3 regions of the Viridibacillus sp. FSL H8-0110 genome follow, and region 2 is predicted to be linked to each of the others. Evidence: riboswitches for the same ligand, from Rfam matches in the RefSeq annotation. Region 2 holds a riboswitch; each other region holds the start of a gene.

Region 1 (10,206 bases), 1.1 Mb from region 2:
AACGTCATACGCGGTGTTGAAGTGACAAATGAAACAAATGCTTCCTTAGATAAAATTATTAAACAAACAAACGAAACTGTAGCCATTATTAACAAAATGGTAGTTCAAATTGAGCAAACTTTAAGCTATAGCCAAGAAGTGGCTGTATCCTTTATAGAAGTAAATCAAATTGCTGAAAATACAGCTATGAGTACAGAGCGTTCAGCAGCTTCTGCAGAAGAAGGCTCTGCTTCAATGCAAGAAATTACAGCATCAGCGATTGAACTATCTCATCAGGCAGATGAGTTACGAAAAGTGGTTGGGGAATTCAAAGTATAACTTTTCCACTAAATGACTTGCAAACTCTAATGAGATTGCAAGTTTTTTTATTTCCCACTATTGATTTCGCTTTATAAAAATTTACTAAGTTCATACTATATCCCTCCTACCCTACACCTTTTCAAGACAACCTTTTATAGTAATATTAATGAATACACTTCAGTTATAGGCTCTATATAAACAAAAATGGCCAGAGATATTATCATTTCTCTCGGCCACTTACATATTTACATATTCATCATACGTTTTATTACCATGTACTTTGCATCCGTAAAGATAACATTGAGAAACATAATATGGCTCGAAGAAAATTTTAGGACGGTAGCCATTCAAAATACGACCAATCAGTGTATTATATTTTTCATTTGTATGTTGCAAGTCCATAATGGTTTCTTCAATATTCCCCTCTATGAATTCTCCATCCATCGCCCTTACTTTGCTTTCTACAATTTCATCAGTCGTTTCTGTCTTCATCTGGTCTATAATATCTGCGGTTTCTTCTACTCTACCTAATTGAATGAGTGAGTAGACATAATGTTCTACCCATTCATATGATCTAACTATTTCTCTCCATCCCATTTCAAATAACGGGATTGCTTCATCAAAATAGTTGATTTGAGCAAAAAGTTCAGCCACGTTTACTCCACCCATATAATTTTCATCATTTTCATTAACTTTTCTCAGTGTTTTAAGTACAGAATCGTGATCATCTAACTGTAAGTATGAAACCATTTCCGCATATTTCAAAAAATCGCCATCAGTTGCGGACTTTTTATAATGTTCTGCTGCCTTTTCAAAATTGTTCATATTAAAATATGCTGCTGCTAAGTTCGCATGGACTACTTCAGTATCTTTCATTTTTAATGCATATTCTAAAATCCTGATGGCTGAAATGTATTTTTCCATTCGCAAATAAATTTCACCTAGTAAAGCAAAAGGAAAATAATGCTTTGGCTGTTTTTCAATTGCTTCAGCTAAAAGGGGTAAAGTTTTATAATATTCTTCTGTGTCTCTTATATAAAAACATGCTAAGTTATGGAGCGATTGTATATCTCTCTTTTCCATTACTGCTTGCTCTAGCATCATTTGAGCTTCTTCAAATTTAAATTCTAGTAATAACTGATTAACAGCTATGTCATTTAAATTCATCTTGTCACCTTCCAATTCAACTATGCAATAATAGCATATTCATATAAAAATTGTACCACTTATAGAAATTTATAAACTTTTCAAATTAGATTTGCTTCATAATAAGGTTGATATTATCATATTCACATGGTAAAATTTCATTATTATTAACTTTCAAACAATTGAATATATTTACTTATCAAGAGAGATGGAGGGACTTGGCCCGTCGATATCTCAGCAACCACCCTAAATGCGGCAAGGTGCTAATTCCAGTAGACGTAGTCTTGTAGATAAGGAGATTGACTTCATATTTTGAAGGCCCTCTTCCTTAGAGGGCCTTTTACTTTTTTATAAAGGATGATGACATGATGACAAACAAAAACATTGCGACACAATTAGTTCAGCTGGGAAATCATACCGATTCCAAAACAGGTGCTGTGAACACACCAATCTATCTTTCTACCGCCTATACTCATGATGGGCTTGGCCAATCAACTGGTTATGACTATACACGTACAAAAAATCCAACACGTACCGTTTTAGAAGAAGGTTTTGCTAAATTAGAATCTGGAGACGCTGGCTTCGCCTGTAGTAGCGGGATGGCAGCTGTTCAATTAGTTCTATCCCTATTTAAATCGGGTGACGAAATTATTTTACCTGAGGATATCTACGGTGGTACATACCGTTTACTCGGTCAATACCAAGAACAATATGCAATCAAATCTCATTATGCAAAATTCTCTTCTGTATCAGAGGTTGAAGGTTTAATAAATGAAAATACACGTGCTATTTTCATTGAAACACCAACCAATCCATTAATGCAGGAGTTTGATATTGAACTTTATGCTAAGCTTGCAAGAAAGCATAGTTTATTATTAATTGTTGATAATACTTTCTTAACACCTTACTATCAACGCCCAATCGAGCTAGGTGCGGATATTGTTATACATAGTGCAACTAAATACATCGGTGGTCATAATGATGTTCTAGCGGGTCTTGTTGTAAGTAAGGGTAAAGAGCTTAGCGAAAAACTATTCACAAACCATAATGCTGCAGGTGCAACGCTTGCTCCAATTGACTCATGGTTACTGCTACGTGGATTAAAAACATTACACCTTCGCATGAAACAACATACTGAAAATGCTAAGCACATCGCGGCTTATTTAGAACAAGAACCTTTAGTAAAAGACGTTCTGTTTGCTGGTAAAGGTGGAATGATTTCCTTCCGTTTACAAAAAGGTGAATGGGTTGGTAAGTTTTTAGAAAACTTGAAGTTAATCGTCTTCGCTGAAAGCCTGGGTGGTGTTGAAAGCTTTATCACATATCCTACTACACAAACACATGCGGATATTCCTGAAGCAGAACGAATTGCTCGCGGTGTTGATGACTCCTTACTTCGTTTCTCAGTTGGTATTGAGGAAGCAGAAGATTTAATCGCGGATTTACAACAAGTTTTTTCTATCTTAGAAAAAGAGGTGTCATCATATGAGTTCAATTAATGAAAACATTGAAACAAGTTTAATCACTGCTTCTACTCGCGGTGATTACGAGCAAAAAACAGGTGCAGTTAATGTTCCAATATATTTATCATCTACTTTTGATCAAGAGCATTTCGATTCGTTTGGTCCATATGATTATAGTCGCTCTGGTAATCCAACTCGTGATGCATTAGAGAAAACGATTGCTGAACTTGAAGGAGGGGCACGCGGATTTGCATTCTCTTCCGGTATTGCGGCCATCGCGTCTGCATTTATGATATTAGAAGCTGGCGACCATATTGTTGTGACATCTGAAGTGTACGGTGGAACATACCGTTTTGTGACACAAGTGTTAACGAAATTTGGCGTTGAGCATACATTTGCTGACTTCTCTGATTTAACATCAGTAGAAGCGGCTATACGTCCAAATACAAAGGTGTTATATATAGAAACTCCAGCTAACCCGCTTCTAGGTATTACAGATATTGAAGGGGTTGTAGCTATTGCAAAGGCAAATGGTGCTCTAACATTTTTAGATAACACATTTATGACACCTTTATACCAACGTCCATTAGACCTTGGTGTAGATGTAGTGTTACACAGTGCCACTAAGTTTTTAGGAGGACATAGCGATATTATTGCAGGGCTTGCGGTAACAAAGGACGTAGAGCTTGGTAACCGAATCTACTTCATGCAAAACTCATTCGGTGCCATTTTAGGCGCACAAGACTCCTTCTCATTAATTCAAGGTATTAAAACGTTAAATGCACGTTTAACACAATCGACAGCATCCGCATCAAAACTTGCAAATTATTTAGAAGCTCACGAATTAGTAGAAGAAGTTCATTTCCCTGGCTTGAAATCGCATCCAGGTCATGACATCCATGCAAAACAGGCAAAAAGTGCTGGAGCTGTATTATCATTTAAATTACCTAATCGCGAAATCACTAAAGCGTTTGTTGAACATGTTCAAATTCCGATTTTCGCAGTTAGTCTTGGTGGCGTAGAATCAATTCTCTCATATCCAGCCACAATGAGTCACGCAGCTATTCCTAAAGAGGAACGCGAAAAACGTGGTATTACAGACGGTCTTTTACGCTTCTCTGTAGGCCTTGAAAATATCGACGATTTAATTGCTGATTTTGAGCAAGCATTTGTAAAAGCGAAAGAACTTACTGTTGTAGGCAATAAATAGATGATTGTATGAGTCGCTCCACTAACTTGGTGGAGCGTTTTTTTCTATTTAAATGCAGTTTATTCATTACAGTAATTCCAAAATTCAGCTATAGTTTCATCAGAAAAAGCTTCCTATTGAAAAACTTAGATCGTCTGCAATGGTACTCAGCAGTTAAATCGAAAATATTTCTGAAACAGAATAAATGAAAATTGTGAGGTAAAGCTATAATTATTCATGCGACTTTTCTTTTACAAAAAAAGAAAACGAATTTTCATATTGGGAAAACAGGACATCTTTGATAAGGAGATAAACCAAATGGGAAATAAAACGAAAAACTTACTCGCTTTATCACCTAATTCATTGATTATGGGCATGATATTAGCTTTAGTTGGAGGATTTTTAGATGCTTATACGTATATTACGAGGGACGCAGTGTTTGCGACGGCACAAACAGGGAATATGGTATTATTTGCGGTGAGAGCTGCAAGTACGGAATATAACGGTGCCATTCTTAATATACCGCCCTTTTTGGCTTTTATAGCTGGAGTCTTGGTAGCAGAATATATAAAAGATAAACATACTAGCCACAAACGAGCTGTTTTACTTTTGGAATTCGCGATTTTATTTATAGTCGGATGGTTACCTACTAGTGTGCCAAATATGCTTATCACCATGTGCATTGCGTTTGTGTCTTCCTTACAAATTGCCACCTTCAACAAACTGGAAAAATGGAGTTACAATTCAACCATAACAACAGGGAATCTAAGAACCGCAGCTCAAGCTTCTTATGCTGCATTCGTGAAACATGATTCAGAATCGATGCGGAAATTTAATGGTTTTACTGCTATTATTCTTTCCTTTATAAGTGGTGCTTTAATTGGGACCTTCTTTAGTACGTATCTAGGAAAAACTTCCATCTGGATAGCAGCTGGAATTATACTGATCACCGTAATCTTATATCATAAAAGCAATGAAAATTCAAAAGAACCTCTAGAGAACTATTGACGCACGAATAAATACTTAATAAATTTACATCCCGATCTTCCAATGAGCATAACAACCATAATATTGTTTGTCGCTCTCTTTATATTTAATTCAGTAGTAAACTACACTTTGTAGTCTATTCTCTGAGTTCTACACAAAAAAAGGCAACCCACAAAATGTGGATTGCCTTTTTCATTTTCAATCAAAATATTTTAAATATTCACCATAGCCTTCTTCTTGTAATTTATCTTTAGGTATAAATTTCAAGGCAGCAGAGTTAATACAATAACGTAACCCTGTTGGCTGAGGACCATCTGGGAAAACATGTCCTAAATGTGAATCAGCTTCTCCACTACGCACTTCAGTGCGACGCATACCAAAGCTTGTATCGAAGTTTTCTTGTATACTAGCACCTTCCACCGGCTTGCTAAAGCTTGGCCATCCGCAACCTGCATTGAATTTGTCTTTTGAGTGAAATAAGGGTTCCCCAGATACGATATCAACGTATAGACCTTCTTCAAAATGACTATCATATTCGTTTTGGAATGGTGGCTCTGTCCCATGCTCTTGCGTGACATGATATTGCATCGGTGTTAATGTTTTCAACTTTTCTTCTTTGTTCATGATTTTGTCCCCCAATGCTGTTGTTGGAATGTAACTCGTCCTGAGCCAATTGAATAGCGCTCGTAATGTGCTGGATTCTTTTTGTAATAATGTTGATGATAAGTTTCTGCTGGGTAAAACGTTGTTGCTGGTAGAATTTGTACAGCGATTGGAGCTTTAAATTTACCTGATTCTTGTAATGCCTTTTTTGATGCTTCAGCTTTGTTACGCTGATCTTCATCATGGTAGAAAATGGCTGTCATATAAGACTGTCCACGGTCATAAAATTGACCACCAGCATCTGTTGGATCGATTAAAGTCCAGTAAAGATCAACTAACTTTTCATAAGAATAAATCGCTGGGTCAAAAGTAATTTGTACAGCTTCAAAATGTCCCGTTGTTTCACTACAAACTTCCTCATAAGTCGGATTTTCTGTATGTCCCCCAGTGTAACCAGATATGACGGACTCAATGCCCTCTTGCTGATCGAATGGTTTTACCATACACCAAAAGCATCCACCTGCAAATGTTGCTAATGCCATGTGCTACTCCTCCTATTCTTGAACGGGTACTGTTACTTCCAGTATAATCTTACCTTCTTTTAAATTAAATTCTTTTGCTTGCATGCGAGAACCTGAAAGTACTTCTATTTCTGTTAAACCCATATATACTTCCTCTTTGTTTGGACGAATAACCATCCAAGAAGGTAAATCTACTGAGTCATTTAATAATTTCAATGCCGTGCTTGGAGGGATATTCAACATTCCAACTTCTACATTTGTTTGTTTTAATATAAGATTGCCTTCTTCATCAATTGTTGGATCAAATTTCATCGTAATAGGCAGCTCCATACCAAAAACACTAAGCTCACTTACTAAAGACACTTCTTCATTGATGTACATATGTACAGGGATGGATTTAGCTTTCATCGCGTCCTGAATGTACTTGTTTGCAATGGCTTCAAAATCCGCTGGTGTTGTTTGAACTGATAGTTTACTACCTTCAGGCATTGCTGTTGTTTCTGGTATTGGCGCATCAGTTGCCGGTTTCGTAATGAACACAAACAATCCAATCATTACTGATAACATTAATGCAGTTAAAAAGAAAAAAGCTATTTTCCACTTATTCACCGTCACATCACTCCTTGAAGTCCATTTCCCCGTTGGTTAATTTTTTTAAACCGCATGACTTGATTGACCCTATTATGCGATCCGTCATTTCATCGTAGCCTCTTGCATTAGGATGGAAAAAGTCCGTATGATAAACCATATTCTCGTTCGAATCGAATAAATCCTCTACATTTACAAAACATGCATTTTTATCTGCCTCTGCAAAATCTTGAATATCTGTATTCCATTCATACAAAATCGTATTTAGGTCCGATTTTTCCTTCGTAAAGATAGAAAGAGGATTATAAACGCTTATTAAAATTATGGGCGCAGATTTATTTTTTTTTCGAATTAACTCCATAATTTTACCATAACGTTTTTGAAATTCGATGCGTTCCGAATCAAATGCTTCTTTATTTAAATTCATCAAATCACGTCTGACAATTTTCATCAAGTCATTTCCACCCATAGTGAGCGATATAAAATCAGCTTTTTTTAATTGTTCGTCAATTTTACCGCTCTCAAGCTGTGCTACGAGTTGATCACTTCGTCGACCTTTTTTTGCTGTATTTTCAACTTCGACGTATTTAACGCCTTCCCAGCCAAGCATCTGATCCGATAATCTACCGACATAACCTTGCTGATTTAACTCATCGCCAACACCTTCTGTTAAAGAATCACCTAAAGCAACGTAAATAATGTCTTTAGGGATGACTTCTTCAATAACTGGCATTTTTATTTCTTTGCTGCAAGCACTTAATAAAAGAAGTGCAAGCATGAAAATTATTAATTTCTTCACGTTCCATTTCTTCCTTTCGTTAAGTACGTCTAATGAAAGAAAGCAGGGAATGAAATCATCCCCTGCTCATCATATTAATCGGTATAGTACATAAAGCCAATTGCACCTGGGCCTGTATGTGTACTAATAATTGGTGAAGTATAGGCAAATTTCGTATCCATATAACCTGATTCTTCAAGTTGTTTTTTAAGTGGCTCTGCCATTGCTAACCCTTCAGCATGCGAAAGACCCACTCCTTTTATAACTTTCCCTTGTGTATCTTCTTTAAACTGATTAAATAAATATTTAACTACTTGTTTATGGCTTCGTACTTTTGCCACTGGGTTGTATGCTCCACCTTCAAGTGAAGCAATTGGTTTAATATTAAGTAAAGAACCAATCATACCTTTCCCTTTACCAATACGGCCACCTTTAATTAAATTATCTAAAACGTCAACAACGACGTATAAATTTGTATTTTCACGAACTATATTTAATCTTTCAACGATTTCTTCAACTGATTTACCTTGGTCAGCTAATTGGCAAGCTTCAAGTACTTGGAACCCTAAGCCAAATGAAGTAAAACGTGAATCAATAACGGTTACTTTTGAATCCGTCATACTTGCAGCAGCTTCTGCTGATTTTACAGTACCACTCATACCGCCAGTCATCATGATTGCAATAATCTCGTCGCCATCTTTTCCTAGTTCATCAAATAATTCTTTAAATACACCTGCAGCAGGTTGAGAACTTTTTGGTAATTCCTTCGCTTTACTCATTTGATCAAGGAATTCGATTGGAGTAATATCGACACCATCAGTATATGTTTGACCTTCAATATGAATTGATAGTGGAACGATATGTATTTCGTGTTTTTCAATTTCTTCTTTTGTTAAATCCGCTGTTGAATCCGTTACTATATGAATTCGTCTCACATTGACACATCCTTTATTTCATTGTTCTTATTATAAATTTAAAGCAAGGTCATTGTAAACCGTTAGCTATTTATTCTATTTTACTAGCTTTTGTCACACGATACACGTGACATTTGTCAGTTCAAATGCATTAAAATCAGTCGCATAATAGAAATATACAAAAAAACTTTCCGCAACAAGGAGGCAATTCATATGCAACAGGCTTTTGATTATAAAAACACGAAAGAAGAAATATGGAATGCCATAACACATGGCATCGCTTTCTTATTATGTATTCCAGCGCTTGTCTTACTCATTATGAAAGCAGTTGATAAAGGCTCTACACTATATGTTGTTAGCTTCATCGTTTTTGGCGTTTCAATGTTAATTCTATTTTTAGCTTCAACTTTACTTCACAGCATGCCTGAAAAATATAAAAAAATCTTTGCTATATTAGACCACTCATCTATCTACATTTTAATTGCAGGTACATATACACCTTTTCTGTTGATTGCATTAAACGGAGCACTAGGATGGACTTTATTTGGTATCATTTGGGCGTTAGCGTTACTTGGTATTCTTTTTAAATGTTTCTTTATCCACCGTTTTGAATTTGTTTCAGTGATCTTCTACATTCTAATGGGATGGCTTATTATTATCGCTATTAAGCCATTATATGCACATATTACTGGTGCAGGCTTCTCTCTACTTTTAAGTGGCGGGATTTTATATACGATAGGTGCTTTTTTCTACGCTTATCGAAAAATACCTTATAATCATGCGATCTGGCACTTATTTGTCATTGCAGGTAGTGCCATGATGTACTCATGTATATTGTTTTATGTATAATTGACTTTCTTATTTCCATTATTAGTTTGTCACTTATTTAACTATAATATAGTCAATTCAAATAAAAGGTTGCCACTAGTTACTTACCAGTGGCAACCTTTTCATTTACTTATTTACGCTCATATACCAAATACGTAAACTTCAAACCATCGTCTGTTTCATTCACTTCAGACTGGGAAACAACTTGCCATTCTTCATCATATGATGGGAAAAATGTATCGCCTTCGTATTGTTTTTCAATCTTCGTAACGTAAAGACGATCTGCCATTGGCAATGTAATACGGAAAATTTGCTCGCCACCAATAATCATTATTTCCTCTGATTCTTTTTTAGCTTGGGCTAATGCTTCTTCTAGTGAATGCACTATAACAATACCTTCTCTTACATACTTTTCATCACGTGTAATAACGATATTCGTACGACCTGGTAGAGGCTTACCGATAGACTCGAACGTTTTGCGCCCCATAATCATCGGTTTTCCCATCGTTGTACGTTTAAAATAAGCTAAGTCCCCTGGTAAATGCCATGGCATTGCATTATTTAAGCCAATAACGTTATTTTCATCATGAGCAACGATTAATGAAATCATTTACAAACCCCCTTATACAGCAATTGGCGCTTTAATGCGTGGATAAGGATCATATCCATCAATTGCTAAATCCTCTATTTCATACTCAAAAATGGATTCTTTTTCAGTTTTAATAATAAGCTGTGGCAATTCACGTGGTGATCGTGATAGCTGCTCTTTTACTTGATCAAAGTGGTTACTATATAGATGTGCATCACCTAAAGTATGGACAAAATCCCCCACTTCTAAGCCACATTCTTTCGCGATAAGATGCGTTAATAACGCATATGAAGCGATATT
Region 2 (10,206 bases):
AACTGATTCAAATCGACCCGTTGTTTATGAAGCTCAATGTTGCCTGAAGCCATTTTAGATACTTCAAACAAATCTTCGATAAGTGTTTTTAAACGCTGTGATTTTTTATCTAAAATTGCAATATATGAATTGCGTTCTTCTTCTGTGACATTTGGTTTTTTTAATAAATCAGTGTACGTAATAATCGATGTTAATGGTGTACGCAAATCATGACTAACATTAGTAATTAGTTCTGTTTTTAGACGCTCACTTTTTGCCTGCTCAGAAATCGACGTGCGAACACCATCACGTAAATCATTCAAATTTTTGGCATGTGAAGCAAGTGCTGACTTACCTTGTATTTTAATTTCATTGCTCAAGCGACCCGCAGCCATTTGCTCTGTTTCTTTCATAATACGATTTAAATAGCTCATTCGTGTTAAGAATAGAAGCGTCGCTGGTAGTAGGATGAATAGAAACAGCGGGATGTATATGAGGAATAGGTGCCACGCCACTAATGCTCCAGCAAGACCTAATCCCCCTAAGAAAATAATCCCTAGTAGAATAACTGATTGGAAACCGATGCTACGATTTAAAAATAAATCCTGTAACTTCTCAAAAGTTTTTCTTGCTAAACTATTCTGATATGCTTTCATAAGTTTCTCTTCGCTATTTAGATCTTCTAAAACAGATACTAACTGTGCAAGGAATATCCAAATAATTAAATATAAAATTACAAAAGCAAAGCCAAATCTGAGTAACTGATATACGCTAATACGATAATAACTATATTCAATCCCATCTTCTACTAATAACAAACCTATAAACAGAGCCCAAATCGTAACAAGTAGACTTATAATTCGTACATCAATCGACCATTTGTGAATCCAGTGAGTTGCATTATTACTTTCTAGAATAGCTTTCTTATGTGATTTCCAAGAAGCTATTAATAGTATTAAGCTTATTAAACCTAATCCCCAAATAATAGAGTACCAAATTTGATTTGTTTTAAATGCTTTATAGTCTGTAGCAAATTCTGCATATTGTAGTGCATTCTTTGGAATTGTGATTAGCCCTTCGTATTGGTACGTTTTATCAATAAGTGCTTGGTCGATATCACTTGGCTCTAGCCTTGTCGATACAATATCAGAATCATCATACCAAGGATTTCCATCATAATTTGAATAATTGCTATTAATACTATTCGACTTAAGTAATTCTCTTCCTTTTCCATATTTAATACTAAATGCAGCAGGACTATCTACATCACCAAATGTAGTTGTTTTCTGTGTATCCACATCAGTAAATTTAAAAGCAAAAAAGCGATAGTTATTCAATAAATCCCTTTTTTCATTACTTACATTTGCCACGTAATCATCTATGGCTCTTTTCTTACTGTCAATAATTTTAGCTTTAATATACTCATCGTCTTCAAAATTTTTCGTAATATCATCTATTTTAGCATCGCGTTCTTTAATCAAAGCTGTTTTCACTTTTGTTGACTTAGAATCGATTGCTGCAGAAATACGGTCTTCGTATTGGCTATTAATATTCTCAATTTGTTCGCTTAAACTACCATATCTTGTGCGATGTTCCTCGATTTCATTATCTGTCACAGTAATTGCCTTTTTCGCCTCATCAGCATCAATAGGGTTTAACAAAAGAGGGCCGATATTGTTTGTAAACTCATATAACTTAGATTGGAAAGTTTCAGAATCAAAATAATCCTTTCCTATATACTCCTGACCCTTCTGGACTAATGAATAAACACTGAACGCAACAATTGTTAGTAGAAACAAACTAAAAAGCCTTCTAGAATTGTTTTTCATTATTACTCCCCTCCCATCCATCTTGTTAGCTGAGCAAATGTTCTTGTCGTTCTTGCAAAGCTTAAATCTACTAAATCTAAAATAAATGATAAGCAATACGTCAAGCTAATGACTGCTATAAATATTGCAAGGATTGACCATAAAAACGCATTATTATTTCTCGATTTTGTAGCCAATGCCCCACACCACCTTTAAAAAACGCGGATTTTTTGGATCCACTTCAATTTTTTCTCTTATCTTCCGAATATGCACGGCCACTATGTTTTCCGCATTGTATGCAGGCTCGTTCCAAACGCGCTCGTAAATTTCCTGAATCGAAAATACACGACCGGCATTCGTCATTAATAGTTCAGTTATCTTAAACTCAATTGGGGTTAGTTTTACTGACTCCCCATCAAGTGTTACTTCTTTCGATTCCTGATCCAGCACTAAACCTTGCACAGCAATTTTCGATTGTTGCTCATTATACGTTCCAAGTTTCACATAACGACGCATTTGCGATTTCACACGCGCCACAAGCTCCATCGGATGAAATGGCTTCGTCACATAATCATCGGCCCCGACGGACAAACCATGTATTTTATCCGAATCCTCCACCTTTGCACTCAACATAATAATAGGAATGTTACGCTCCTCGCGAATTTTAAATGTCGCAGTTATCCCATCCATTTTAGGCATCATAATATCTAAAATTATTAAATGTACTTCATTTTCTGAAAGTATCTCCAACGCCTCAAGTCCGTCCGCTGCCTTTATTACGTTGTAGCCCTCATTTTTCAAATAAATCTCAATCCCATCACGAATATCCTGGTCATCATCCGTCACAAGTACCGTATACTCAGCCATCTCTCGCACCTCATCCCTCAACAAATTCAAAGATATATTTTACTCATTCATTAATCTCGTAGTTCTATAACATTTATAATACACATCAAATCTTAAGACCACCTTATCACAAAAATGAAGAAATTCTTAAGGTTTATATTAAATGCTGAAGGCGCTCGTTCAGCTGCGAGGTCGTTAGAAGGCGGAAGCCAAAGTCGCTCTTAGACTTTGAGCGCCCGACTGAAACGACCCGGGCAGCTAGCGCCTGAAGCTGGATATCTATCTAAATGCTGAAGGCGCTCGTTCAGCTGCGCGGTCGTTAGAAGGCGAAAGCCAAAGTCGCTCTTAGACTTTGAGCGCCCGACTGAAACGACCCGAGCAGCTAGCGCCTGAAGCTGGATATCTTGATAAACACTTGTTTGTTGCACTAACTCAGTTGTTTGTTGTACTATCTCGATTGTTTGTTGCACTAACTCGATTGTTTGTTGCACTAACTCAGCTGTTTGTTGCATTAACTCGATTGTTTGTTGCGCTAACTCGGCCCTTTGTTATTTAGCAGAATATTCACGTCCTAATCCGCTACCATAATACCGAAAATAGCTCATGCTACTCATATCTATACTTCATTTTCCCCACAAAAAAGCTACTTAGCCTTAACTAAGTAGCTAAAATTTTATTAACCTTTTTAACACGACCACCAAATGTAATAACTAAAATACCACCGAGTAGCATCGCAACACCAAACCATGACGTTACACTTAGATACTCACCTACTAGAAATACACCGAGTATAGTAGCCGTTAATGGTTCTCCAAGTGACAGTGTCACCGCTGAAGATGATGATATTTTTTGCAAGCCCGTTAAGAATAACAAATACGCGATACTAGTACCGAAAACGCCCATGAATGCTAATGGTAGCCAGTTTGCGCCTTGTCCGACCCATTCAATTCCATATATTAATGAGATTGGACACAATAATAACGCACTGATTGAGAATGTCATAGCCACTGCTGGCATCGCTTCTTCTTTTTCCATTAATGCCTTGCTCACATGTGTATAAATTGCAAAAGCTGTTCCTGCACATAGAGCCATGGCAATACCAATCGGATTGATAGTTGCCTCTCCTTTGTTCACAAACAATAATACACATCCAACTATAGCAAGTAATGTAGCTACTCCCCATGTGCGCGTCGGCTTATTTTTGAAATAAAGCCAATCAATTAAACCTGCAAATACTGGCGAACTTCCAATCGTTACGACAGTTCCAATGGCTACACCTGTCAAACGTACCGATGAAAAAAATAGCGGTTGAAATAGAGCCATCGATAGTGCTGCAAAAAAAGTATACTTCCAAGCCCAATGACGAAATTTTATCTTTCTCATTAAAGTAGCTATGATCAGTAAAGTGCCGCCACCAACTGCTGATCGCATCATAGCAACAGTAAGAGGATTAATACCATCTGTTAAAAATGTCTGTGTAGTACCAACTGTCCCCCATAAAACAGCTGCCAATAATACAAAAGCATAGGGTAATATACTCACTTAACTGCTCACTCCTTATGTATCTTTTCATAAATATACCATAAATTCTGAAAGTTGAGGCAGACGGTTTCTTCTATTATAATGAAGGCAAAAGGAGGCATTGATCTATGTACAAAACTGTTACAGATACAGCGAAAGATATCTCAATGCCAGAGCAACAAGTGATGCGTTACATCCTAGAAGGTCGCATTCATGCGGTTCACGATGGCGAACAATTTTTAATCAGCAGTGACCAATTTGAGCGTTTCCATGAACAACTTGAACGTATCAAAGAAGAAATTGAGATTTGGAAGAACACGCCGATTCCAGAAGACATTGATATTAAAGATGAGGACTAAAAGACAGCCAAGAGCTGTCTTTTTGTTTTGCATTATATTGAAAGAAAATTAAAACACCAATGGCTTTTACAATAGCCACTGGTGTTTGCGATATGTAGAAGCTAGCAACTGATTGCAGCTCCAATTTATATTTAGATTGTAACAGGTGCTGTTTGTTTAGCTAACATGTCTGCGTAATCTTCAACCATCACACTTGCAGTTGGGAACATTCCTGCTCCTGGCCCTACAAGAGTTAGGGTCCCAATGTAGTTTGTATCAAGAGCAACAGCATTATTAACACCCTCGATTGAGTAAAGTGGATGTTCTGGACCAACTAGTTCAGGTCCTACTTTAGCAATTAACTCTCCGTTTTCACCTAACTGTACATCTGCTACATGACGGTAACGTAAACCTTTAGCAGAAGCTTCATCTACTTGCTCAGATGTGATTTCTGTAATACCAATTACATCAACATCTTCCCACCTTGGCTGTTTACCAAATGCTAACGCACTAAGAATCATAAGTTTTCGGAATGCATCTTGACCAGAAATATCGTTATAAGGATCCGCTTCAGCGTAACCTAGGCTTTGTGCATCTTTTAATACATCATCGAACGCTAATCCTTCACTACGCATTTGAGTTAAGATGTAGTTTGATGTACCATTCAAGATTCCTTGAATATGGTGTACATCATTTACACGTAAGATATTTTGCATCGTTTTAATAACAGGAACGCCACCAGCAGTTGTTGCTTCGTAGCCCACTTGTACGCCATATTGCTTCGCTTTTTCTTGCAAAGCTAAACCATGTTTAGAGAACATTACTTTGTTAGCAGTAATTACGTTACAACCATTTTCGATTGCAAGTGCTGAATATTTAAATGCTGGTTCTTCCCCAACTATTGCTTCAAATACAACTTGTAAATCTGGAATAGCTAAAATATCTTCAAAGTTATCTGTTATTAAATCTTGTGGTGCATTTGAACGTGGTTTAGTTACGTCACGTACTAAAATTTTAGCGATTTCAATATCTACTCCTAATGTCTCTTTAAACTGTTCACGCTTTTCATTAATGATATGATAAATACCTTGCCCTACAGTACCAAATCCTAGAATCGCTACTTTTACTGCCGCCATACGATCGCCTCCAAAAATAAAATTGCAATCTTACATTCAATCTCCAAATTGTGTTCAAACTCCATCTAGTATTGATGACTTCAAAGCCAGATGTTAAACATCATTTTGTAGTTCCAATTCTGTTTGTTTTCTAGCACAACACCATATGATATTGACTTCTAAATAATTCAGAGAAAAGATATTTACTAATTATGTTGCTGTACAACTGTATTTAACCCCTTTACAGCGTATATCCCCCATAATCCCCTTACGAATAGTTTTTCAAATAGCGTTTAGCAATTATATCAATTACTAATACACTGTACTTCAATTTTTTTACTTATTGATGATTCTAGACTATAAATGAACAGATTACAAGAAAAATCTTTCCGGAAAGGACAATTGTTTTTCTCAGAAGGTCACACAAGCCAAGAATAACAACACTTTAACTGTATTTTGGAATTTCAGATTAAATGTTACTAGTTTAAAAATAACGATTTGAAAAGAAAAAAGGACGACATAATGCCCCTCGTCATCCCTTGAATTAGCCTTTTCTTCATTAATAAATACTTACTTTGTAACAACAGCTTCTGTTACTTTTGCGAAGGCGTTATCTAGTGCTTCTATAATATCCTCAATTGCTTCTAAACCAATTGATAATCGTACAAGCTCTTCAGAAACACCCGCTAATACTAATTCTACTGCACTTAACTGTTGGTGTGTTGTAGATGCTGGATGGATAATTAATGAACGCGCATCACCTACATTTGCTACATGCGAGAATAACTCAATGTTATCAATTAACTGGCGACCAGCTTCACGGCCACCTTTAATACCGAATGTTAATACTGATCCGAACCCATTTTTTAAATACTTTTTCGCATTTTCGTGAGTTGCACTGTCTTCAAATCCATTGAAACTAACCCACTCAACATTTTCATGACCACGCAAGTATTCAGCTACTTTTTTAGCATTCTCATTATGTCGTGGTACACGTAAATGTAATGTTTCAAGACCTTGAATTAACTGGAATGCATTGTCAGGACTTAATGTTGGACCAAAATCACGTAACAATTGAACGCGTAATCGAGTTGCGAATGCAGCACTTGCAGCATCAACACCGTAGCGAATACCATGGTAAGATGCATCTGGTTCTGTATAGTCAGGGAATTTCCCTTGCGTCCAATCAAATTTACCAGCATCGACAGCGACACCACCGATTACTGTACCGTGGCCACCAATCCATTTTGTTGCAGAGTGCACTACAATATCAGCACCGAACTCTATTGGATTTGAACCATATGGTGATGGGAATGTATTATCAACAATTAGTGGAATCTCATTTTCATGTGCGATATTTGCCAAAGCTTCAATATCCACTACAGTTAAACTTGGATTACCTATTGTTTCCACATAAATCGCTTTTGTATTTTCTTGAATCGCTGTACGGAAGTTTTCTGGATCTCTTTCATCTACAAATGAGGCTGTAATACCATAGCGTGGTAAAGTATTGGCTAACAAATTATATGTACCGCCATATAAACTACCTGAAGCAACAATATGATCGCCTGCGCGTGCAATATTTAAAATTGAAAATGAAATAGCAGCCATTCCTGAAGATAGTGCTACTGCCGCTGTTCCACCTTCTAATAGTGCAACACGTTTTTCAAATACATCGACAGTTGGGTTCATAATACGAGAATAAATATTACCGGGTTCTTCAAGTGCAAATAGTTTTTGAGCATGCTCCGTACTATTAAAAGCATAAGCAGTTGTACGATAAATTGGTACAGCACGAGCACCTGTTGTTGGATCTGCTACTTGGCCACCGTGTAATAATAAAGTTTCTGGACGTAAATTTGTCATCATTCATTCCTCCTAAATGTATTTTTGAGATGGCAAATCGGAGGTGTGAGGAGGATTTTTTGGAAAAATAAAAACCCTCTTCGCTAAGAAGAGGGTTGCATAAGCAATTTTTCCTCCCCTTATCTGTCAGATCCGATTAAAAATCTGTAGGAATTAGCACCATTGTGAGTTCGTCACTCACCGGTTGCTGGGCATCGCAGGGCCTATCCCTCCGCCGCTCTTGATAAGAGTATTTGATTCAGTTCCATCTTGTTGACAAGTATAGAAGATAAATCAAACTAATGTCAATACTTTTATTTGTTTTTTCTGAACATTAAATTTAATAGATACAATTTTTAGATAGATGAATTTAATTTAAGTAGACTTTAAAATATGTTAGCCTAAAGATAGACAGTAAATATATATTATTTGGCAAAGGGGTTTCGGATAATGACAAGAGAATTACTACGTAGTCACGCTTCTGTGCGTAAATATACAGGAGAACTTATTTCTAAAGAAGTAGTTGTCGATTTAATTGAAACAGCACAAATGGCAGCGAGCTCTCATTTTGTACAAGCATATAGTGTCATTTGGGTTACAGATGAAGATAAAAAGAAAAAACTTGGAGAACTTTCGAATAATGAATTCCAATTTGGAACAGCGGGTGCTTCGTTTTTATTTTGTGTAGATTTTAAACGACTGCAAGTTGCGGGCCAAAAAAATGGTGTAGAAATTATTGCTGATTCTGCAGAGAACGTACTTGTAGGTGTAGCAGATGTTGCTCTTTTCGCTCAAAACTTCGTTATTGCAGCTGAAGACCAAGGTTACGGTATCTGTTATATTGGTGGAGCGCGTAATAATCCAAAAGAAATTAGTGAATTATTTGGTCTTCCTGAATATGTATTCCCGTTATTTGCTATGACGATTGGTGTACCTACAAAGCGTAATGAAACAAAACCTCGATTACCAGTTCAAGCTATACTACATGAAAACAATTATGATGTAGATCGATATGATACATTGTTAGATGAGTATGATGCAACAATGGAAGACTACTATGCAAGCCGCGGGTCTAATCGTAAAATGGCCAATTGGACAAAACAAATGGCGGATTTCTTAATAGAACAGCGTCGACCACATATCAATGAATTTTTAGCACAGAAAGGCTTCACTTGGAAGTAATAAAGAAAACTCTAAAATTAGGGATACCTAGTTTTAGAGTTTTTTTGCATGAGTTCAACCTATTATAAGTTGTTTTACTACGCCTCTTCTCCTTCACTTTGATAAATTACTATTCATAATCCCATTAAAAAACCTGCCACTATTTAGTGACAGGTAGGCATTTCATTTTATTCTTTGACTAAACCTTCGATTACTAGCTCTTTTACAGGTAGGAAAACTTCGCCTGAGTTGATATATTTCACTTCGACTGTGTCACCTTCTTGTAGATAAATAGCTAATGGTACAACTTCTGAGCTCACGCTATAGTTGTCTTTGTTATCTAACATAAACGATACTGTTGTGAAGTCGCCACTTTTCTCTTTATAAACGCGGACAATTTTCCCTTTAATGGTTGCTTGCTCTTGTTTAGAGCTACCATTTACAGAACTGCCTCCACGACTTAGGATAGCTTTATATTGTCTTAATGCCTCATTTGGAGTAGCTCCTGAAACTGAAAGCTCAGGATTAGCAGCTGAGACGATGAAATAATTTTGTAAGAAACCGTTTGAATCGAGCACTGGTGTTAACCAGCTTGCTTCACCATAGAAGTTGTAGATGATTGGCATTTGACCATGCCACTTTTTCTCGATAAATTTCTTTTCGATTATTTGTAATGCTCCTTGAGAATCCATGTACGCTTCCTCTTGGTTGCCCGTGTAATACGTTGCCTCTCCAGTGCGGCCATTTGTTAATGAATAACCGAGCATTGAATCGACACCTTCTTTAGGACTTGTAAAATCTGTGAAGTAGTACATATCACCATTTTCATCAAAGATTGGGCTAACATTAGCTTCCGTTCCTTCATCCGAAGGTAATTTCACATCTTTTTTTCCAAATTTACTATTCCAGAAACCGTGAACATAGTTACCAAAATAGCTATTTTGAAGGCTAACTGCTTCCGGTGAAACTGCACCGTCGATAAATGTTGGAACATCTTTTAAAGCAAATGTCTGAGATTTACCTGTTTTTGCATCAACCATAATAATACCTTCTGCATCAAAGCCGTTACGCGCTGTGATGAATTTCCCATATGAACGAATATAATATGGTTTACCATTATCATCAACTTCAAGTTGAGGCTCACCGTAGAAAATTTTCGTTGGATTTTCTAAACGAATATGACGCTCAACATTATTGTTTAAAAATGAAGAAGTCGTATATTTCATTTCTGATTTGATGAACTTTGGATTATCTGAAGAATCTGTAGCACTCATTTTAAAATAACCTGGTGTCACTTTCCCTTTCGTCCATTTAAAGAAGCCTGAGAATTCAACAGGCGCAATATACACAAATTCGCCGTTAACCTTCTGAATTTGCAAACTACCTAATTCATAGTAGCTTGTATTTGGTACTTGGCTAAAAGCCTTTTTCATTTTATTACGAGCAAATTTTGGCGGTACGCTTGCAGGTGTTTTTGTTTCATCAAATGCCTTCAGTTCCACTTTTTGTGTCATTTCAGCTGATGTGTATTTTTCATTCGCATTAAATAATGGCGCTGCCAAAATATATACACCAAAACCTAAGCTTCCTAAA
Region 3 (10,206 bases), 3.5 Mb from region 2:
GGCATGACAGGAAGTCTGGGTTTCTTGTTGGCGACAGTCCCTTTCTCCGAATGGATAATTTTACTTGGTTGGAGGGCGGCATTTTTCTCAGCAGGACTACTATTATGTTTATGTGGCTTTCTCCTTTATTTTGTACTTGTAAAAAAACCTAAAAGAATTTTTTGGGATGAACCGGTAGTAGTAACAGTAGAAGTACAACGCGAAAAAACAGTAGTTTTATTACGAAGAATTTTTTCAAATCGTCAAGCATGGGCTCTATTCTTTTGTCATTTTGGAGTAGTCGGAGGTTATGTAGGGTTTATCAGTTCTTGGGCAGTACCATATGGAATGAATATGTATGAAATGACACGCTCAGATGCAAGCCAGCTGATTATGATTGGTCTCATCGGGGCACTTATTGGAGCTCCTCTAACTAGTTGGATTTCAAGCCGGTTAGAAACAATAAAACGGCCATATATTGTCGTTCATATCACTGTTTTATTGGGATGGTTTTCTTTCCTTTTATTTAATGGACATCCGTCATTTTTCTTGTTAATTATACTTTTCTTTATCATTGGTTTTGGATATGGGTCAAGTGCATTAACCTTTGCAGCTGTACGCCAATCTTTCCCTATAAAAGAATCTGGCATTGTTTCTGGAGTTGCGAATACGGGTGGCTTTCTAAGTGCTGTCTTGCTACCAATCATTTTTGGATTTATATTGGATTATTTTCAAGCTACTTCAGGTAATCAAGTTGATGGATACTACTATGGTTTCATCACGCCAGTGATATTCTCCATAATTGGCTTGATTGGAGTGATTTCATATAAGGAAAAGCGTCAGGTAACAGGAGATAAAACGAATATCCGCCTGTCTTAACCTAGCATAATATAAAATGCATGATTCTAAGTTGACCAATCCCTTTTGCATAAACTCACCAAAACCTCTTTGTTACGCCATACACGCCGTACATTGTGAAGCTGTGGAAAGCTAGTAATAAAAGATACAGGTAACCAAATTGCACTTTAATGTAGCACATTATTTTTCTATAATATGACATGGTAAAACAAATTATAGTTTGATAGAATAAGTAACAAGATAATTATCCTTTAATATAGCCCAGAGAGGCTAAAAAGGGCTACTTGATATTTTATACGTTATTATATCTTTGCTTTTTCATGCCCTTTTGTCCTCTCTGACGGAAGGGTATTTTATTTTGCTTTAATGTTGTGAGTAGACATAACTTTAGTACCTCTTTTAAAGTAAGTCCTGTGAGGCTTAAAAGGAAAATGGAAAAGTTTCATTTAATAGATTGATACATCCATTCCTCTTGAAATAAAAGAGATTATTTGCATTAAGAAAATATTGGAGGATCGTAAAATGGATTATCGAAAAAAAACGGTGGTAGCATCGGTAGCTGGTTTAACATTAGAGGGTATGGACATCATGTTTATTTCTTTTGCGATGACAATGATTATTTCGGAATTTAACATTGATTTAGCAACTGGTGGACTTATTTCTTCTATAACAAATATAGGTATGTTATTAGGTGGAATTATTTTTGGAATTCTAGCAGATAAGTATGGTCGAGTAAAAGTTTTTACCTATACTGTTTTGCTGTTTGCAATAGGCACAGCATTCACAGGATTAGCAACAAATATTGAGCAAGTATATATATATAGATTTATTGCAGGATTAGGTGCTGGTGGTGAATATGGAATCGGTATGGCGCTTGTTGCAGAAGCCTGGCCGAAGAATAAACAAGGGAGAGCATCTTCTTATGTAAGTGTAGGTGCTCAATACGGTGTCATTATCGCGGCGTTGCTTAGTGCAATTATTCTTCCTACTTTAGGGTGGAGAGCATTATTTTTCGTTGGTGTGGTGCCTGTTATTTTTGCCGTTATTGTACGTAAGAATCTAGACGAATCACCTGAGTGGCTAGCTGCTCAGAAGAATAAGAAAATCGGTAATAAAGATGAAAAGAGTAAGTTATTTCAATTGTTTGAAACCCCTCGAACTACAATGACGACAATCTCTTTAATCATAATGGCAACTGTTCAAATTGCTGGTTATAATGGCTTGATGATTTGGCTTCCATCTATGCTACAAAAATCACAAGGCTTATCTATTTCAAGCTCTGCACTTTGGACAATCAGTACAGCAGTAGGAATGATTATTGGTATGTTAACCTTCGGAAGATTCATGGATCGATTTGGAGCAAAGCGTACCTTTGGAATCTTTCTTCTTGCCTCTGCATGTGCTGTGTTTTTATACTCATATGCAACTGGAAGTGTGGGCGTATTATTAGGTGGTGCAATCGTTGGATTCTTCTCAAATGGAATGTTTGCCGGATATGGTGCATTAATTAGTAGCTTTTATCCCGTTCAGATTCGAAGTACGGCTACAAACACAATCTTTAACTTCGGTAGAGCTATTGGAGGATTTTCACCAATCCTTGTAGGATATATTCTACAGAGTTATGACATGACAGTTGCGATGGTCTATTTAGCTGTTCTATATTGCATTTCCTTTATTGTCATGCTTACTTTGAAAAAAAGTACATGGAAGCCTATGCAATCAATTGAAAAATACTAAATATTACTGATAAGAAAATGTTAATTTAACGATCAATTGAAATGTATTCCCGTTTTGATTGATGGATTATTAATCTTATGACTTTAGTCAGCTTGTCTTGAGTAAGTCTATATACAAAAACACATACAGTGCGATGCTAAAGAAGACCATGGATTTGAAAATATTCTATGGTCTTTTTTAAATTATTGTTCAATTATTAAAATCACTAAAGAGTAGTATAGATTAGTTAGTAAGCGAGAAAATAAAGATGTGTGAGTACTAAGTTATATTCCGTTTTATGGAAGTTTAAAAGAGAATGCGACATAACTTGAAAAAAACGTTAGTTCTTGTGAAAATGGAGATTGTAAGAGTGTTTACACATATTTGGAGAGTTATCGCCATTTGAATAATGTAGGTGATGTAAATATATAGATGTCGACTCCTAAAGCTAATTGATAGAAATAGAATTTTTTTAAGGTACTACTAACAACGTTGTGTATATACGTGTTAAGATTCTTAAAGGACAATCAAACTGCTGAAGCGACGAAGAAAATAAGCAATAGTATGAGGTGCATTATAAATGGATAACAATGATATTTTAATTAGAACAAGATACGCTCTAGATATAAAAAATAGAGATATGGTAGAGATATTTAAACTTGGTGGTATGGAAGTAACAAGAGAAGAAGTACCAAAAATATTGACAAAATCAAAAGATGAATTTGATGATGAAGCTAGCGTAGAAGAAAATGACGATCAGATAAAATGTGATTATAAAATGTTAGAGTCATTTTTAAATGGTTTCATTACTTTCAAAAGAGGAAAACAAGATACAAAACAAGGACAACCAAAAGCTCCTGAAACTACTAAGGACCATGTGAATAATATGCTTCTTAAGAAATTGAAAGTAGCACTACAACTAACAACGGAAGATATGTTGGATATCCTTGATGATGGCGGTATAGCCGTTTCAAAAGGTGAATTAGGCGCTATTTTAAGAAAGCCAGGGCATAGAAATTATAAAGATTGTGGCGATAATTTCGCACGTAAATTCTTAAAAGGTTTGGCTGTAAGATATAGAGCGTAAGGGAATAGTATACTTAATTTTCACAAAAGCCTCTTTCTTTGGAAAGGGGTTTTTCAAATGTATGGTTATTTATGTTTAGATAAATTTATTTCTTATGTAGTAAGTTCTCGCATGCGACACATTGCGAAGTGGTCGCGAGGTTGGAGATGGTATAGAAAAAATCTATACCATCTGCTTTTTTGTGTGTAAAATAACATTCAGGATCAATTTTGGTTAAAATAAATATTGCAGATTTTCACAATAGTTTTTCATAAATTATAAATGTCCAAATGTACTTGTGTTTGATAATAAGTTATTAAACATGATATAAGTGTAAAAGAAGTGGAACATTAGGCTTTATATTTTTTGACCGAGAGTTTGAAGTTGTATCCATAGTGAGAGGATTTGAGTTTGAAATGATAGATAATTTTTGGCGTGATTTACCACGACCATTTTTTGTACTTGCACCAATGGAAGATGTGACAGATGTTGTTTTTCGTCACGTTGTAAGTGAAGCCGGTCGACCGGATGTATTTTTCACAGAGTTTACAAACTCGGATAGCTATTGTCATCCAGAGGGCATGAAAAGTGTGCGTGGCCGTTTGACTTTTACAGAAGATGAACAGCCAATGGTGGCACATATTTGGGGGGATAATCCCGAATATTTCCGTCAAATGAGTATTGGCATGGCAGAGCTAGGATTTAAAGGCATCGATATTAATATGGGCTGCCCTGTACCGAATGTGGCATCGAGAGGGAAAGGTAGTGGTCTTATTCTGCGTCCAGATGTTGCGGCAGAACTTATTCAAGCAGCAAAAGAGGGCGGACTGCCTGTCAGCGTGAAAACACGAATTGGCTATAACGATATAAATGAGTGGGAGGAGTGGCTAACGCATATTTTAAAACAGGATATTGCGAACCTTTCTATTCATTTACGTACAAGAAAGGAAATGAGCCAAGTAGATGCGCATTGGGAGCTAATTCCGGAAATCAAAAAATTACGTGACCGTATCGCACCAAATACGCTACTAACAATCAATGGAGACATTCCTGACCGTCAAACTGGGCAGCAGCTTGCTGAACAATATGGTATTGATGGCGTTATGATCGGGCGAGGTATTTTTAAAAATCCTTTTGCTTTTGAAAAAGAGCCAAAAGAGCATAGCAGTAAAGAGTATCTTGATCTTTTAAGACTGCAGCTTGATCTTCAAGATCAATATGCGGAAGTACTACCACGATCAATGACAGGGCTTCATCGCTTTTTTAAAATTTATGTCAAAGGATTCCCTGGAGCTGCTGAATTAAGAAATCAATTGATGAACACGAAATCAACAGATGAAGTGCGTGCATTGCTTGATAACTTTGGAAAAGAATGTTGACGGGACAGTGAAATGATGAAACTCTTAAAAAGTTAGAGAAAAAATGAATCACATCAACTCATGTGTACTTATTTTATTTAGTTTCAAGTTCCTTTGCGGCCGCACCTTTTATTTTGATAAAGTCTGTTTTCTGAAAGAAAAAGGTCTTAAGAATGGAATAAACCTACCAGCACCCTTGTGTTGCCACATACACTCTGTACATTCTGAAGCAGTATGTGGTAGAAGTTACTATAATCATTTAAGAACGAATTCCAATTAGAAGAATTCGATTAGACTGTGATTATTTAAATTAAAGTTTTTAAATCCAAAGTAAAAAGGTAGAGCATAATAACTCTACCTTCTTACTTTGGATTTTTATTTCCCGGAATTTCCTTTTACTTGGTTTTCAGCCATTTGAACTAATCGTTTAGTAATTTCTCCACCAACTGAACCGTTTGCACGAGAAGAAGCCTCTCCTCCAAGTTGTACACCAAACTCTTGAGCAATTTCATATTTCATTTGATCAATCGCTTGTTGAACACCAGGTACTTCAAGTTTATTTGAACTTCGGTTATTTGAAGCCATAACTTTCACCTCCTTGTGATATTAGAATGGACAAAGATTTGTTTTTAATACATTTAGTTAAGAGGTGAAAAGTTCATCCTACAAATATTTTTAGGCTGCAATAGCGACAGAAAAGCCTCATTGGATTGTCTTAAAAAAAATTTTTTAATGTAGCTTTTAATGAAAGGGATTGTAAATAGTATTTTTGAAATAAAAATATAGTAATTACAAAAAGGTTATTCTGTGAAACAAACGGAGAAATAATAATGCAGGCAGAATAAGTGTGGGGAATTTAGTAGCTTAGAGTGTAGAATATCCAATTGAATTACAGATTAAAACTGATCTACATTTTAATTTATACTAATTTCAAATGCTTACTGTTTATGAATGAGGTTTATGAGGAAGTGAATCAGTAGTTATAAAGAAACGTATCCAAAATACTTTAGGATATATGGATACGTTCTTTTGTCTATCTTTTATTAACAAACCTTATTGATTCAGTTGTTTAATGAATTCCCTCATAAATCCGGGTAGATCAGGCCAAGCATGTCCGGAAATGAGGTTTCCTTGAACATGGAGAGGATCTTCAATATAAGTTGCACCCGCAGCTTCTACATCTGGTTTACATGCGATATAAGCCGTTAATTCGCGACCTATTAAGTATTGAGAAACAGTTGTTAAAATGAGACTAGCGTGGCAAATTGCTGCAACAGGTTTATTTGCCTCAAAGAAATGAGCAACGATTTTTGGAACATTTTCATTTAATCGAATGTATTCAGGAGCTCTACCTCCAGGGATAATCAATCCATCATACTCTTCAGGCTGTACATCCTCAAACGCCAAATGAGATTCAATTAAGTATCCTTTACTCTCTGTATAAGTATCCCAACCAATAAAATCATGAACGACCGTCTGTAAGTTTTTCTTCGATGGAGCAGCTATTTGCACATCATAGCCCTCTTCAAGACAACGATAATAAGGATAATAAATCTCCAAAGCCTCAACGGCATCTCCAGCTAACAATAATACTTTCTTTGACATTACTCATTTCCTCCTCTCAAAAATGGTCTTTCGCCTTCACTTGTATATTCTGAATATATTATCAATTCCCTCTATTACGATAGATTTTTTTAAAAAATCTAATTGTGCCAGTCACGGATACTATTTAAGTTATTAGTATTAAATTGGAAATATTGTTGATATTAAAAAATATAGCGGAATACTGGCGCCAAAAATTAAATTTGATATAATAAAGTATAGTATTTATTAGGAGGAAATGGATTGTCAGTAGAAATTGGTAGCAAGGTACAAGGTAAGGTTACAGGAATCACAAATTTTGGTGCGTTTGTTGAGTTGCCAGATAAGGTCACAGGACTTGTGCACATTAGTGAAGTTGCAGAAGCTTACGTAAAAGATATTAATGACCATCTGAAAGTTGGGGATCAAGTAGAAGTTAAGGTCCTAAGCGAAAAAGAAGGAAAAATTGCCTTATCCATTAAAAAAGCGATTGATAAACCTGTTGAAAATACGTCTTCATATACGAAGCGTCCATATCGCCAGAAAGATAGTCGTCCACGAGGCAATTTCCAACCGAAGGAAACCTTTGAAGATAAGATGGCTAAATTCTTAAAATCAAGTGAAGATAACTTATCTACTCTAAAACGCAGCACCGAGTCTAAACGCGGTGGAAGAGGCGGACGAAGAGGATAATTATAGATAGCAGAAGAAACGCACATCTTTTAAGATGTGCGTTTCTTTAATTTTATGGACCATAGTCACAGACACTACTTTAGTCATTAGAATTAAATAAAGTATATGATCGATATCAAATCTACAAATTAATAAATATTTAATAAGATAAAACTTGAATTGAACAGGTAAATAGTTCTGATTATTGACATTCTATGGATATACATGTAGATTGTTAACTAGTAATTAAATATGTAACTTTCTTATTTAGAGAGATGGAGGGACTGGCCCTTTGATATCTCAGCAACAGACTTTTTTTGCACTGTGCTAATTCCAGAAGCGTAACGCTTGAAGATAAGAAGAGTAAATAGCCATGAAGCCAATCTCTTCTTTCTTTTAAGAAGGGGTTTTTTTGTACCTCGAAAAGCTCAATAAAAAATACAAATTTAACTTCAGAGGGGTTGTCTAATTTGACTAATACAGTAACTAAAGCACCATTTCGAGCAGACCATGTAGGGAGCTTTCTTCGCCCACAAGTACTTAAAGATGCAAGAGCACAATATCAACAAGGTCAGATCACTAAAGAAGAATTACGATTAGTTGAGGATATAGAAATTGCTAAGCTTGTTGAAAAACAAAAAGAAGTTGGTCTATCTGCTGTAACAGATGGTGAATTTAGAAGAAGATGGTGGCATTTAGACTTTATCAGAGCGATTGAAGGGATTCGTGTTTATGAAATAGACCTTTCGGGTGCTTTTAATGGAGCGATGAAAAAAGCGGAGGCATACATGGTCGATTCGAAATTAAAGTTCCCTAAAGAACATCCATTTTTAGAAGACTTTAAGTATTTGAAAAGTATTGCCGGTGAGCATGTTGCTAAAATTACAATCCCAGGACCTAATATGATTTTTTACTCGGGTGTAGTTGGAAGCGAACCGTATTTAAGCAATCCTACATATGCTTCACTCGATGAGGTAGCTAAAGATATTAGTAAAGTATATCAAGATGCGATTCAAGCTTTTTATGAAGCAGGGTGCCGCTACTTACAATTAGATGATACAAGCTGGGGAGCTTTGTTCAGTGATGTTTTCCGAGATAAGATAAAAGAGCAGGGATTTGATCCAGATGAATTAGTAAAAAAGTTTGCTGATATTACTGTTGAAGCAGTAGCAAATAAACCGGAAGATATGACGGTTACGATCCATATTTGTCGAGGGAATTTTAAATCATCATGGTTATATCAAGGTGCGTATGAGCCGATCGCAAAAGAACTATTCTCACGTGTGAATGTGGATGCCTTTTTCTTAGAATTTGATAATGAACGATCAGGAGATTTTAATCCATTACGATTCATTAAAGATCAACATGTCGTTTTGGGATTGATTACTTCCAAGACTTCTGAACTCGAAGATGAAGATGAAATTAAAGGAAGAATCGAAGAAGCAACGAAATATGTGAATATCGATCAACTTTGTTTAAGTCCACAATGTGGTTTTGCCTCTACTGAAGAAGGCAATCTATTAACTGAAGAACAGCAATGGGAAAAATTACGTCATGTTGTACGTATCGCTAAAGACGTTTGGAATAAATAGATTTTAAAATAAGGACTATCTACAAAAGTCAGCTATCAGACTATTGTGGGTAGTCCTATTTACCATTATGGATGTATAAAAACCGGAGTTCCTATTGGAATAATACTTGCTAACTCTTCTACATCCTCATTATGCATACGAATACAGCCGTGAGATACGGCCTTACCGATTGAGCTTGGATCATTTGTGCCGTGAATTCCATACGTATCTTTTGATAAGCTCATCCACATCGTTCCAAATGGGCCTCCTGGGTTAGGTGCTTTATTAATGATAATAAAATTTCCTACAGGTGTATTGGTTAACATTTTTCCAACCGCAATAGGATATTGCTTTTGTAAAATACCATCTTTATATAATCTAAGCCAACGATTGTTGAGTGAAACATCAATTTGATATGGAATTGTATTAGGATCAGGAAAACCTGGAATAACAATAGGTTGGCCAATATAAAGTACATTTGGATTGATAGATGGGTTCGCGCTTATAATTGCGGATAGCGGTGTGCGATAATCTCTAGAAAGTTGAAACAGTGTTTCACCTGGTTTAACCGTATGAATCAGTGTAATCACCTCCGAAGTTGTTACAGTACATTATATGTTTGTTATATAGGGAGTTTCATAATGACATATTGACATTCACAATTTTTTTAGAAGGAATGGCAGAAAAGGTAAAACTGCTGACAACTATAAAATTGGTCTTTAGTAGGATTAATGACACTTTAACCAGTTGAATGCATGCTCCATAAGCTACTTCAAGATTTCCTCAAAGAAGAATCCTCAACAATGACTCATTATTGGGTATCATTATTTCTCTAATTTCATACTATGTTATAAATCAGGCTAAGAATGGAGGGAAGGCTATAGACATTTTAAGTAAGTTTAAAGTTTATCGTGAAGAAGAAAACAGACTGAAATGGGAAGGCTCGTTTGCGGATTACTTAAACATTGTAAAGGAAAGGCCGGAAGTTGCTCAAACAGCCCATTCACGTGTGTACAATATGATTAAAAGCTCTGGATTAGAAGAAAGAGATGGGCAAAAATTATTTAACTTTTTTGGACAAGAAATTTTCGGGCTCGAATCGGCAATTGAAAGATTGGTAGAGGAATACTTTCATCCTGCAGCAAGAAGATTAGATGTTCGCAAGCGGATTTTATTATTAATGGGACCCGTGAGTGGAGGGAAATCTACAATTGTGACATTGCTAAAGCGAGGGCTTGAGCAATATTCACGAACAGATGAAGGAGCGGTATACGCAATAAAAGGATGTCCGATGCATGAAGACCCACTCCACCTTATTCCTCACCATTTGCGTAAAGATTTTTATGAAGAGTATGGTTTGCGCATAGAGGGTAATTTATCTCCTTTAAACACGATGAGACTCGAA

What was found. A riboswitch is a leader RNA that binds a small molecule or an ion and turns the genes downstream of it on or off. The one in region 2 is predicted to bind S-adenosylmethionine.
Region 1: linked by a shared signal. The riboswitch ahead of MHH98_RS14430 (methionine biosynthesis PLP-dependent protein) and the one ahead of MHH98_RS19970 (O-acetylhomoserine aminocarboxypropyltransferase/cysteine synthase family protein) in region 2 are both predicted to bind S-adenosylmethionine.
Region 3: linked by a shared signal. The riboswitch ahead of MHH98_RS02615 (5-methyltetrahydropteroyltriglutamate--homocysteine S-methyltransferase) and the one ahead of MHH98_RS19970 (O-acetylhomoserine aminocarboxypropyltransferase/cysteine synthase family protein) in region 2 are both predicted to bind S-adenosylmethionine.

The regions. Positions count from the first base shown of each region.
Region 1 covers NZ_JBBOPJ010000001.1:2,883,818-2,894,023, forward strand. Annotated here, with positions in the region: gene MHH98_RS14420 (methyl-accepting chemotaxis protein) at 1-318, shown strand, start outside; gene MHH98_RS14425 (tetratricopeptide repeat protein) at 538-1,467, opposite strand; SAM riboswitch class I at 1,640-1,743, shown strand; gene MHH98_RS14430 (methionine biosynthesis PLP-dependent protein) at 1,815-2,945, shown strand; gene MHH98_RS14435 (aminotransferase class I/II-fold pyridoxal phosphate-dependent enzyme) at 2,941-4,119, shown strand; gene MHH98_RS14440 (YoaK family protein) at 4,417-5,106, shown strand; gene msrB (peptide-methionine (R)-S-oxide reductase MsrB) at 5,284-5,709, opposite strand; gene msrA (peptide-methionine (S)-S-oxide reductase MsrA) at 5,706-6,230, opposite strand; gene MHH98_RS14455 (YpmS family protein) at 6,243-6,818, opposite strand; gene MHH98_RS14460 (GDSL-type esterase/lipase family protein) at 6,826-7,596, opposite strand; gene MHH98_RS14465 (DegV family protein) at 7,671-8,510, opposite strand; gene trhA (PAQR family membrane homeostasis protein TrhA) at 8,703-9,338, shown strand; gene MHH98_RS14475 (dihydrofolate reductase) at 9,448-9,927, opposite strand; gene MHH98_RS14480 (thymidylate synthase) at 9,940-10,206, opposite strand, start outside.
Region 2 covers NZ_JBBOPJ010000001.1:4,029,400-4,039,605, forward strand. Annotated here, with positions in the region: gene MHH98_RS19940 (HAMP domain-containing sensor histidine kinase) at 1-1,808, opposite strand, end outside; gene MHH98_RS19945 (hypothetical protein) at 1,811-1,984, opposite strand; gene MHH98_RS19950 (response regulator transcription factor) at 1,962-2,654, opposite strand; gene MHH98_RS19955 (EamA family transporter) at 3,291-4,169, opposite strand; gene MHH98_RS19960 (hypothetical protein) at 4,283-4,513, shown strand; gene MHH98_RS19965 (homoserine dehydrogenase) at 4,645-5,628, opposite strand; gene MHH98_RS19970 (O-acetylhomoserine aminocarboxypropyltransferase/cysteine synthase family protein) at 6,178-7,473, opposite strand; SAM riboswitch class I at 7,590-7,703, opposite strand; gene MHH98_RS19975 (NADPH-dependent oxidoreductase) at 7,903-8,634, shown strand; gene MHH98_RS19980 (hypothetical protein) at 8,802-10,206, opposite strand, start outside.
Region 3 covers NZ_JBBOPJ010000001.1:522,559-532,764, forward strand. Annotated here, with positions in the region: gene MHH98_RS02580 (MFS transporter) at 1-858, shown strand, start outside; gene MHH98_RS02585 (MFS transporter) at 1,360-2,574, shown strand; gene MHH98_RS02590 (YehS family protein) at 3,134-3,640, shown strand; gene MHH98_RS02595 (tRNA dihydrouridine synthase) at 4,015-4,998, shown strand; gene MHH98_RS02600 (alpha/beta-type small acid-soluble spore protein) at 5,353-5,562, opposite strand; gene MHH98_RS02605 (DJ-1/PfpI family protein) at 6,031-6,582, opposite strand; gene MHH98_RS02610 (S1 domain-containing RNA-binding protein) at 6,823-7,251, shown strand; SAM riboswitch class I at 7,491-7,591, shown strand; gene MHH98_RS02615 (5-methyltetrahydropteroyltriglutamate--homocysteine S-methyltransferase) at 7,701-8,822, shown strand; gene MHH98_RS02620 (L,D-transpeptidase family protein) at 8,888-9,382, opposite strand; gene MHH98_RS02625 (PrkA family serine protein kinase) at 9,682-10,206, shown strand, end outside.